Duganella dendranthematis: one gene and its partner. The protein of the gene in region 1 interacts with the protein of each later gene in a pairwise test. Links are inferred from orthologs where the notes say so. Each region holds a gene or a part of one and is shown on either strand. Other genes may lie near its edges.

Region 1 (5,785 bases):
TCGACGCCGGGCGGCATGTACATCCCGCAGAACTACGATAAGAATTTTAAAGGCTACGTCAGCGTGCGCACCAGCCTTGCCAGCTCACTCAACGTACCGGCCGTGCGCACGCTGGTGATGACGGGCATGGAGCGTTTTCACGAGCGCCTGCGCGAGGTGGGCTTGAGCAGTTTGACGCGGCCGGCCGAATACTATGGCTATTCGCTGGCGCTGGGATCGGCCGAGGTGTCGCTGCTGGAGCTGAGCAATGCCTATCGCACGCTGGCCAACGGCGGCATGTATGGCGCGGTGACACTGGCGCCGCAGGCAGCTGCGATTGCCGCCACGGCCGCGCCACGCCGCGTACTCGATGCGCGCGCCAGCTTCATCATCAGCGACATCCTGGCCGACCGCGCGGCGCGCAGCGTCACCTTCGGCCTGAAGAACGAACTGGCGACCACCTTCTGGGCCGCCGTCAAGACTGGCACCAGCAAGGATATGCGCGACAACTGGTGCGTCGGCTACACCGACAAATACACGGTAGGGGTCTGGGTCGGTAATTTTGACGGCCAATCGATGTGGGACGTTTCCGGCGTCAGCGGCGCCGCGCCGGTGTGGCGCGACGTGATGGACTACCTGCATCGCGGCCAGTCCAGCCGCGCACCCAAGCCGCCGGCCGGCGTGTTGCGCCAGCAGGTCGCCTATCAACCGGCGCTGGAAGCGGCGCGCAACGAATGGTTCATCGCCGGCACCGAAAGCCCGGTGATCGCACTGGTGCAAGACCTGCATCGCGCACCGAAGATCTTGTATCCAGGCGAAGCTGCCATCATTGCGCTTGATCCTGATATCCCGGACGCCATCCAGCGCGTATTCTTCCAGGCGCAGGGCGGGCAGAACCTGAGCTGGCAGCTGGACGGCGAGCCGCTAGGCCAGGCCGCCAGCAGCTACAGCTGGCGCCCCACTCCCGGCCAGCACCAGCTGGCGCTGGTCGACGCCAACGCAAAACCGATCGCGACCGCCCATTTCCAGGTCCGGGGACTCAACAAGTCTGCCGAGTGAATCAATCCGCCGGCAAGCGCAGGCGCGCGGCGACAGGGAAGTGGTCGGACGGATAGCGCGCTTCCATCGAATCGGTCAGCACTGCGTAGCGCAGCACTTGCCACTTCGGGCTGAGAAAGATGTAGTCGATACGCTCCTGCGCCGGCTTGCTGATATCGAAGTCGTTGAAGGTCTCTAAAGGCCCATAGGCGGGCATCTGGCTGATGGCCCTGGCGTCGCGCAGGGTGGCGCTGATGGTGGCGACCACCTCGCTGTCCGGCGTGCTATTGAAATCGCCCAGCACAATCAGCGGCAGCTTGCCGGCCAGTGCGCGACTGCGCTCCACCAACAGGCGCGCCGATTCGCGCCGCGCCATCACGCCTTCGTGGTCGAAGTGCGCATTCAGCACTACAAACGTCTGGCCACTCGGCTTGTCGCGCAACTTTGCCCAGGTCACGAGGCGTTTGCAGCAGCGCGCGTCCCAGCCCATGGAGGGTTTGTCGGGCGTGGTGCTGAGCCAGAAATCGCCATGGTCTTCCAGTGCAAAACGCTCACGCCGATAAAAAATGGCCGAGTGCTCGCCGGCCTGCTTGCCGTCGTCGCGGCCGACACCGACGCGCGCATATTCATTCAGTGTATCCAGGTCGGCCAACTGGTTTTCCGGTCCTTCCTGCGTGCCCCACAGGTCGAAGCCGTGGTAGCGCACCAGCGCCCGCATGGCGTCGCGGCGCGCCGATAAAAAAAGCCGGCGCGAGGCCGGCTTTCTGGGAATGCTTAACGCTTAGTTGCGGTTGCCGCCAAAGATGCCCAGCAGCGACAGCAGGTTGGTGAAGATGTTGTACACGTCCAGGTAGATGCTCAGCGTGGCGCGGATGTAGTTGGTCTCGCCGCCGTTGACGATCTGCTGCACGTCATACAGGATATAGGCCGAGAAGATACCAATCGCCACCACCGAGATCACGATTGCCAGCGCCGGGATATGCAGGAAGATGTTGGCCAGCGACGCCAGGATCAGGATCACCACACCGGCGAACAGCCACGTGCCCATGCCCGAGAAATCACGCTTGGAGACGGTGGCGATCGACGCCAGCGTCGCAAACACCGCCGCCGTACCGCCAAACGCGGTGGCGATCAGGAAGCCGCCGTTCGAATAGCCCAGGATGCGCGACAGCAGTGGGGTCAGCCACAGGCCCATGAAGAAGGTGAAGCCCAGCAGCAGGGCGACGCCGACGCCGGAATCCTTGTTCTTTTCAATCCCCCAGATGAAGCCGAAGGCAATTGCCAGGAAGGCCAGCGCCATCAGGCCGCCGCTCAGCGGCAGGTGCAGCGATACGCCAATGACCGCGCCGAAGATGGTTGGCACCATCGACAGGGCCAGCAGCCAGTAGGTATTGCGCAGCACGTTGTGCTGCACCAGGCGACGGCTTCCCGCCAGGTCGTAGGTGTTTTGCATGTTGTTCATAGTGCCCTCCATTAAAGGATGAAAGTTTACTGCTTTGATAAAAGCATAGCACGCCGGGGTCGGGAAATCCTTAAAACCTGCTTTTATTGCACTTAAATCGGGCTTAATCTGCCTTCATGGGCGTTTCCCGGCACCAAAAACGGGCAAATAGTAGCCGTATTGCAAGCTTATCTATGCCCTTGTTTCGGAATGTGGGGTGTTCTATGGTAAAATCAAAGGTTGATTGGATTATCAATTTCGTTTTAAACCTTTCTTTTTATTGGAGTTTTTCAAATGGCAATCGAACGCACCCTGTCGATCATCAAACCAGACGCAGTTGCAAAAAACGTGATCGGCCAAATCTACAGCCGCTTCGAGAACGCTGGCCTGAAGATCGTCGCTGCGCAAATGAAGCAGCTGTCGCGTGAAGAGGCTGAAGGTTTCTACGCCGCGCACAAAGAGCGCGGCTTCTTCAAAGATCTGGTGGACTTCATGGTTTCGGGTCCAGTCATGATCCAGGCACTGGAAGGCGAAAACGCCGTCCTGAAAAACCGCGAACTGATGGGCGCGACCGATCCTAAGAAGGCTGACAAAGGCACCATCCGTGCTGATTTCGCCGACTCGATCGACGCTAACGCCGTTCACGGCTCGGACGCTGTTGAAGCTGCCCAAGTTGAAATCGCTTACTTCTTCGGTAAGTAATTTGATGTAATTCTGCTTCCGCGCCCCGCGCGGAAGCGGTATCTTTTTTTGTACTGTTTTGAACCTGAATATGAACGCACCTCTGACCAACTTGCTGGACTTCGATCCCGCGCAGCTTATCGCTTATTGCGCCGAGTTGGGGGAGAAGCCGTTCCGCGCCAAGCAACTGCAGCGCTGGATCCATCAATTCGGCGCGTCGGATTTCGACAGCATGACGGATCTGGCCAAGTCGCTGCGCGATAAACTGAAAACCCGCGCCCACATCGCGGCGCCGGCCATTATCAGCGACCATACCTCCACCGACGGCACCCGCAAATGGCTGGTCGATGTCGGCAATGGCAACGCGGTCGAAACCGTGTACATCCCGGAAGAAAACCGCGGCACGCTGTGCATCTCCACCCAGGCCGGTTGCGCCGTCAACTGCCGTTTCTGCTCGACCGGCAAGCAGGGCTTCAGCCGCAACCTGAGCGTGGGCGAGATCATCGGCCAGCTGTGGATGGCGGAATTCGAACTGCGCCGCACCAAAGGCATCGAGCCCGGCCCGAAAGGCGAACGCCAGATCACCAATGTGGTCATGATGGGCATGGGCGAGCCGCTGCTGAATTTCGATCCGACCGCCACCGCGCTCAAGCTGATGCTGGACGATAACGCCTACGGCCTGTCGCGCCGCCGCGTAACCCTGTCCACTTCGGGCGTGGTGCCGATGATCGACAAGCTGTCGCAGGAAGTGCCGGTGGCCCTGGCCGTCTCGCTGCACGCCTCCAACGACGAGCTGCGCAACGGCCTGATCCCGCTGAACAAGAAGTACCCGCTGAAGGAGCTGATGGCGGCCTGCAAACGCTACATCGAGTTTGCGCCGCGCGACTTCATCACTTTCGAGTACTGCATGCTCGACGGCGTCAACGACAGCGACGAGCATGCGCGCGAACTGGTGGCGCTGGTGCAGCATCCCGAGTTCGGCGTCAACTGCAAATTCAACCTGATTCCATTTAATCCCTTCCCGGAATCGGGTCTGCTGCGCTCGAAGAACCCGCGCATCAGCGCCTTCGCCCAGGTGCTGCTGGACGCCGGCATCGTCACCACCATCCGCAAAACGCGCGGCGACGATATCGACGCCGCCTGCGGCCAGTTGGCCGGCGAAGTGCAGGACCGCACCAAGGTCCAGCAACGGATGGAAAAAATGGCCGAGTACCAGCAAAAATTCGGCGCCAACTTCGGCAAGATCGTGGAGATCCATTCCTGATGACCTTCCTGGCGCAGCGGAGCCGGCTCAGTCTCGTCGCCCTGTGCGCGGCAGGGACGCTGGCCGGTTGCGCCTCGCCAGGCACGCAGAACGGCAATAGCGGCAAGGCCGAGCTGACCACCGCGTCGGACCAGACGGCATTGCAGCGCAAGGTGGACATCCGCATGCAGCTGGCGATCGGCTACTTCGAGCAGGGCCAGTATCCGGTGGCGCTGGATGAAGTCAAGCTGGCGCTGGCGGCCGATCCGGCCTACGCCGACGGTTACGGTATGCGCGGCCTGATTTACCAGCAGATGGGCGAACGCGCGCTGGCCGAAGACAACTTCGTGCGCGCCCGCAAACTGGCGCCGGCCAGCCCGGATCTGGCCAACAACTACGGTTCTTTCCTGTGCCAGGAAGGCCGCGTAAAGGAAGCGTTGCCGCTGTTTGATGCGGCCCTGGCCAACCGCTCGTACCGTTCGCCGGCCAGTGCCGCGAACAACGCCGGTTCGTGCGCATTGAAGATCAAGGATTACGCCAGCGCGGAGCGTTATCTGCTGCAAGCCTTGCAGTTGACGCCTGACCTGCCGGCCACCAACGCCAATCTGGCGCGGGTATATTTTGAAAAGGGCGATTATGTGCGCGCCAATTTCTTCATCACCCGTTTGAACAAGGTGGCAAAGATGGAGAGTCTCACGGCCGATGTGCTGTGGCTCGCGATTAAGGTGCAGCATAAGCTGGGCGATACGGATGCGGAGGCTGGCTGGGCGACGCAATTGCGCCGTCACCACTCCGGCTCGACCGAGTATGCTGCTTATCAACGTGGGGCGTTTGATGAGTGAAACAGGGGTACCAATGAATTCTGAGTGGGCAGAACCGCCGCAAGAGCAGGGCAGCACCAGTACCGGCAAGGCGACGCCGGGTGCATTACTGGCGTCCCAGCGCGAGTCCCTGGGCTGGACGGTCGAACAGATTGCGGAACAACTGAAGCTGGCGGTACGCCAGGTGAAGGCATTGGAAGCCGGCGATTACGCCGCGCTGCCCAACATGGCGGTCACGCGCGGCTTTGTGCGCGCCTACGCCAAGGTATTGAAGATGGACGCGGCGCCGCTGGTCGCGATGATCGACGCGGCCGCGCCTCCTGCCCCCGAGGTGGTGGTGCCGCGCAAGGATTTGTCGGCCTCGTTCTCGGAGTCGCGCTTCCCGTCGATGACCGGACGTTCGTCCTCGCCGGCCGGCTGGCTGGTGGGACTGGCAGTGGTGGTCGTGGTGGGCGCCGCCGGTGCTTACGCTTACCATAACGGTCTGATTCCGGCCTCGCTGTTCCAGCGCAAGGAAGCCCCTGCGGAAGAAGCCAAGCCGGTCGAAGCCTCGGCGCCGATCGAGACCACGCTGGTCAAGCC
Region 2 (4,498 bases), 1.8 Mb from region 1 along the record:
GCGCTTGTTACTACAACCAGTGGCCGGGCAGCATGGTCGCGCACAACTCCACCCAGGCGCGTGCCGCGTGCGACAGGTAGCGGCCGTTCCAGATGTGGGCCAGCCGCCAGCTGATCTCTGGTTCGACCACGCGCACCGCGGCCACCTCGACGCCGTTGAGCCGGTGAATGAACGGCTCCGGCAGCAAGGCCACGCCGACGCCGGCCGACGCCATCGACAGCAACCAATCCCACTGGCCGCTTTGGGCCGCGATCACCGGCTCCAGTCCGTGCTGCTGGAAGACCTGGCGCAAGGCGCGCGTCAACGCAAATTCGTCCTTGAGCAGCACCAGCGGCATCGACGCCAGATTGGACAGCTTGATGGTGGCCGCGTTGCGGCGGAAGGTGTCCGGCTTGGCCACGGCCCAGATGGGAAATTTGGCCACTTCTTTCGATTGCAAATCCAGCGACGGATCGACCGGCGACACGGTCATGCCGAGTTCCAGTTCGCCGGTCGCCACCAGCCGCTCGATGACCTGGCCGGTATCTTCGCGCAGCGTCAGTTCGATATCCGGATGCCGTTCGCGGAACGCCTTCAGCACCGGCGTGAACAGCAGGTTGATCATCGGCGGAATGCCGACAGTCAGGTGGCCGCGCTGCAAGGCCTTGGTGTCTTGCAGTTCCGTGTTCAGCAGGCGCATGGAGTTGAGCATCTCCTGCCCGCGCTCAAACACGATGCGGCCGGCGTCGGTCAGTACCAGCTTGCGGCCTTGCCGTATCAGCAGCGCCTCGCCGACTTCCTCCTCCAGTTGCCGCACCATCTTGCTGATGGTCGATTGGGTGACGTACATCGATTCAGCCGCTTGGGTGAAGCTGTTCAGCTGCACGGTGGTGACGAAATAGCGGAGCGAGCGGATGTCCAAAGTAGTCCCGTAGCGTTCGGTGATGAATCATGGATTTTACGCCAAGGGCGTTATACTCGCCCGGAGTGAAACGCTAAAACGGTGGCATCGTCCGGGAACGCACATGAGTGTACGCATTGAGGAGTCGTGGAAGCAGCGCTTGCAGGGGGAGTTTGAGCAGCCGTATTGGGAATCGCTGACGTCGTTCGTCCGCGCCGAATATGCTGCGACGCAGTGCTGCCCGGCTGGCAAGAATATCTTCCGCGCCTTTGATTTGACGCCGTTCGATGACGTTAAAGTCGTGATCCTCGGCCAGGACCCGTATCACACGCCCGGTGCCGCGATGGGTTTTTGTTTTTCGGTGCCGGAGGGGAATCGACCGCAGCCTAGCTTGCAGAATATTTTTCAGGAGCTGCATAACGATCTGGGTGTCGATCGTCGCCAGACTGATCTCAGCGACTGGGCGCAGCAGGGCGTGTTCTTGCTGAATAGCGTGCTGACAGTGCGTGCGCGTGAAGCCGGTTCGCACGCCAATCACGGCTGGGAGACGTTCACCGACAGCGCCATCCGCGCACTGTCGCAGCAGCGCGAGCGCATTGTGTTCATCTTGTGGGGCAGCTATGCAATCGCCAAGCGCGCGTTGATCGACAGCGGCAAGCATCTAGTGATTACGTCGCCGCATCCCTCGCCGTTCTCCGCGCATAAAGGCTTCTTTGGCAGCAAGCCATTTTCGCGGGCGAACGATTATCTGGCCGCCAATGGTCACACGCCGATCCACTGGGCTTGAATATCCAGCGCGCGTTCGATGAACCACACCAGCGCCACCAGCGCGATGACGGCGGAGCCGCCGGTCAGCAGGTGGTGGTAGAACCGGGTCCGGCGCAGCAGGAACGCCAGCGGCAGGAACACGGCGACGATGCACAGCTGACCAATTTCGACGCCCAGGTTAAAGCCAAATAGACTCGCCAGCAGCGCGCCTTTTGGCAGTCCGAGATCGATCAATACGCTGGCAAAGCCGAAGCCATGTATCAGGCCGAAACCGAATGCAGCCCATGGCCGCCGTCCCCTAAACAGCGGGTAGACGTTGTTGACCGCCGCCAGAATGACCGAAGCGGCGATGGCCGATTCCACCAGTCGCGAAGGCAGCGATATCAGCGACAGGCTGGCCAGCGTCAACGTCAGCGAGTGCGCCAGCGTGAACGCCGTCACCACTTTCAGCACGTCGATGAAGGCACCGCGCAGGTTGTTGGCCGGCGCCGCCAGCAGCACGGCCGGCAGCAGCAACGACAGCAGGAACAGGATGTGGTCGTAGCCAATCCAGATATGCCAGACACCGTCCTTGACGTACGCGCTGAACTGGCGCCACTGGTCCGGCGCCGCCAGCGACAGGCGTTGTTGCGCATGGCTAGGTTCGAAAATCGCGGTGGAGGTAACGCCCGCATGCGTCAGCCGCAGCAACCCTTTGTGCTGCGGATCGAGATCGGCGAACAGCCGATAGCCGATGATCAGCGCGGCCGGTGACGACGGGCAGGTGGCGGTAAAGCGCAGCACGCTGTAGGCGCCGTCGGTGTGGTCGTCGATCAGTTGCTGGTCGGTGTGTACGCTACAGGCGCCGTCGTCGGTCGCCAGGTTGAGGCGCTCCAGCGCGTAGGCTGCAATCGCGGCGTGGCGGGTGCGGATTTCGTCCCATGTCAGCTTGCCGTCGCCATTCTGGTCAAGGCCGATGGCGTAATCCAGGTCGCGCAGCGCGATGTCCCACTGGCCGCTGACCTTTTCGCCCTGCACGTCGAGCGACAAATAACTGTCGCTGGGTTTGTGCGCGGACGCTGGGAGCATGGCGCAGCACAACAGCAAACCAAGTAGCCATCGTTTCATCATGTCCCCGCTTGCAGTTGGTGAATCAGCCGCGTGGCGGCGGCATCTTCGGTGTGATGGGTGGCGACCCATTCGATCACCGGCCTGGCGTCCGCGCGTGCCTGTACAGCGGCTTGCAGATAGATGCGGATGTCGGCGGGCTCTTTTTGTACTTCCCAGTTTTTGCGGGCCAAGGCCAGCGCAGTTTTGGCATCGTGACGCAGCACCAGTTCAAAGCGCGCTTGTTCGCGTTGGTGGACGGTGTCGCCGCGTTGGGCGGCGGCGTCGAAGCGCGCGGCCAGTTCGCGGACGTCGGCTTGCATTGCGCTTTGTTTGCCCGCTTGTTGCAGGGCGAGTGCGCGGCGTAGCAGCAGCGCGTCGATGCGTTCCTGGTCGCGCAGCAGTTCCAGCACGTCGGCGGCGCGGTTTTGTTCCAGCAGCAGGTCGGCGTAGGCGCCCAGCAGATAGCTGTCGCGTGGACTCAGCGTCAGTGCGCGGCGGAAGCGGGCTTCGGACGTTGTTGCGTCGCCGCGCCGCTGGGCCATTTCCGCCAGCAGCGTCAGTGCCCAGACACGCAAATCCTGCGGCGCGTTGGAACTGCGGGATAGCGTCAGGTCCAGCAGCTGTTCGCTGGCTGCGGCCTTGCCGGTGACGGCGCCGATGTTGGCGATGCAGGTGATGCCCACCAGTTCGATCGACAGGCCGGACACGCGCGCACAGCTGACGGTGGCGCCGGAATAGTCGCCTTGGACGGTTTGCACGGTGGCTTGCGTCAGCCAGGCCTGGACGTTTTGCGGTTCGGACGCCAGCACGGCTTTCAGGTCGGCCAGCGCCGGCGTGAATTGGTGGGTGCTTTGCAGGAGTGTGGCGCGCAGCAGTCGGACGTCGGTGGGTGGCGCGGCTTGCTGCCACCAGGGGGCGAGTGCGGATTCCGCGTAGCCCAGGTAGCGTGGATCGGTTTCGCTGCGGGCCAGCGCGATGTAGCGGCGCGCGATGGTGGCGGCGAGGGTAATGTCGTTCGGGCTGGCGTTGAGCTGGCTGCGCAAGCGGCGCAATTCCTGTTGCGCCGGGTCGCCCCGGCGCGGCACGGTTTCCACCACCAGCTGGCCGCTGGCGGGAATGTAGGGGGCTGCCTGGGTGGCAGCGGCGCTGCAACATGCCAGCGCCAGAATTAGTTTGTGCATGATGGGCCCTCGGCACTTTTTACCCCGCAGACCGCGGAGGCCAGGGTCTGACCCCGCACGGGGTCAGACCCTTTCGGTTGCGGGTTACTTCAATACGACCGGTTCGGTATCTTCCGGTGCGGTGGCGACGATGCTGTCGATCGCTTGCGGCTCGGTGGTGGTTTCGCTGCCGTCACCAATGATGGCCAGAACCGCCGTGAAGAACGCATCCACCATCGAGACCGGTGGCGGCGGCGTCGTAACGGGCGGCGTCGGCGATTCATAGTGGCTGCTGCTGCCACCGCAGGCGCTGAGCACCAGCAGCGCACCGAGGCCCAGCGTCAGGATCTTGATCTTCATGGCGCCCCCCGTGCGGCTTGCACCACGGCGCCGGTTTGCGGCGAACCTGGCAGCGGGGTTTTCAGATATGGGAAGCCGGTGTTAAAGAAGCTGGCGTCCAGGAAGGCACCGTCGGTGAAGTGCAGGCCGCCAGCCGGTGCATCGGCCGGTGCGCAGCCGAGGTTCAGCGTGCACAGTTTGCCCATCACTACGCGCAGCGCGATATCGACCACGTCGTCGCCGGGACGACGGCCGTTCGGGA

Evidence for each region. The genes of interacting proteins can lie anywhere in the genome.
Region 2: the proteins of ndk (region 1) and HH213_RS10750 interact in binary tests that used the Escherichia coli proteins (3 or more experiments, as listed by UniProt). The link is inferred for Duganella dendranthematis from one-to-one orthologs.

What each region holds. Positions count from the first base shown.
Region 1 is NZ_CP051684.1:495,225-501,009, reverse strand. The notes cover bases 1,627-4,456. They hold ndk (nucleoside-diphosphate kinase), read left to right. Parts: upstream 1,627-2,752; coding sequence 2,753-3,160; downstream 3,161-4,456. Other genes in these bases: pilW (type IV pilus biogenesis/stability protein PilW), read left to right, coding at 4,403-4,456; rlmN (dual-specificity RNA methyltransferase RlmN), read left to right, coding at 3,231-4,403; HH213_RS02405 (Bax inhibitor-1/YccA family protein), read right to left, coding at 1,799-2,479; HH213_RS02410 (endonuclease/exonuclease/phosphatase family protein), read right to left, coding at 1,627-1,735. Also shown: pbpC (penicillin-binding protein 1C), read left to right, coding at 1-1,038; more of HH213_RS02410, read right to left, coding at 1,040-1,626; more of pilW, read left to right, coding at 4,457-5,224; HH213_RS02385 (RodZ domain-containing protein), read left to right, coding at 5,238-5,785. UniProt on the Escherichia coli protein: Major role in the synthesis of nucleoside triphosphates other than ATP. The ATP gamma phosphate is transferred to the NDP beta phosphate via a ping-pong mechanism, using a phosphorylated active-site intermediate.
Region 2 is NZ_CP051684.1:2,342,698-2,347,195, reverse strand. What follows is about bases 66-2,835. They hold HH213_RS10750 (uracil-DNA glycosylase), read left to right. Parts: upstream 66-1,004; coding sequence 1,005-1,667; downstream 1,668-2,835. Other genes in these bases: HH213_RS10740 (tetratricopeptide repeat protein), read right to left, coding at 2,755-2,835; HH213_RS10745 (HupE/UreJ family protein), read right to left, coding at 1,643-2,758; HH213_RS10755 (LysR family transcriptional regulator), read right to left, coding at 66-901. Also shown: more of HH213_RS10755, read right to left, coding at 11-65; more of HH213_RS10740, read right to left, coding at 2,836-3,918; HH213_RS10735 (hypothetical protein), read right to left, coding at 4,003-4,257; HH213_RS10730 (DUF4331 domain-containing protein), read right to left, coding at 4,254-4,498. UniProt on the Escherichia coli protein: Excises uracil residues from the DNA which can arise as a result of misincorporation of dUMP residues by DNA polymerase or due to deamination of cytosine.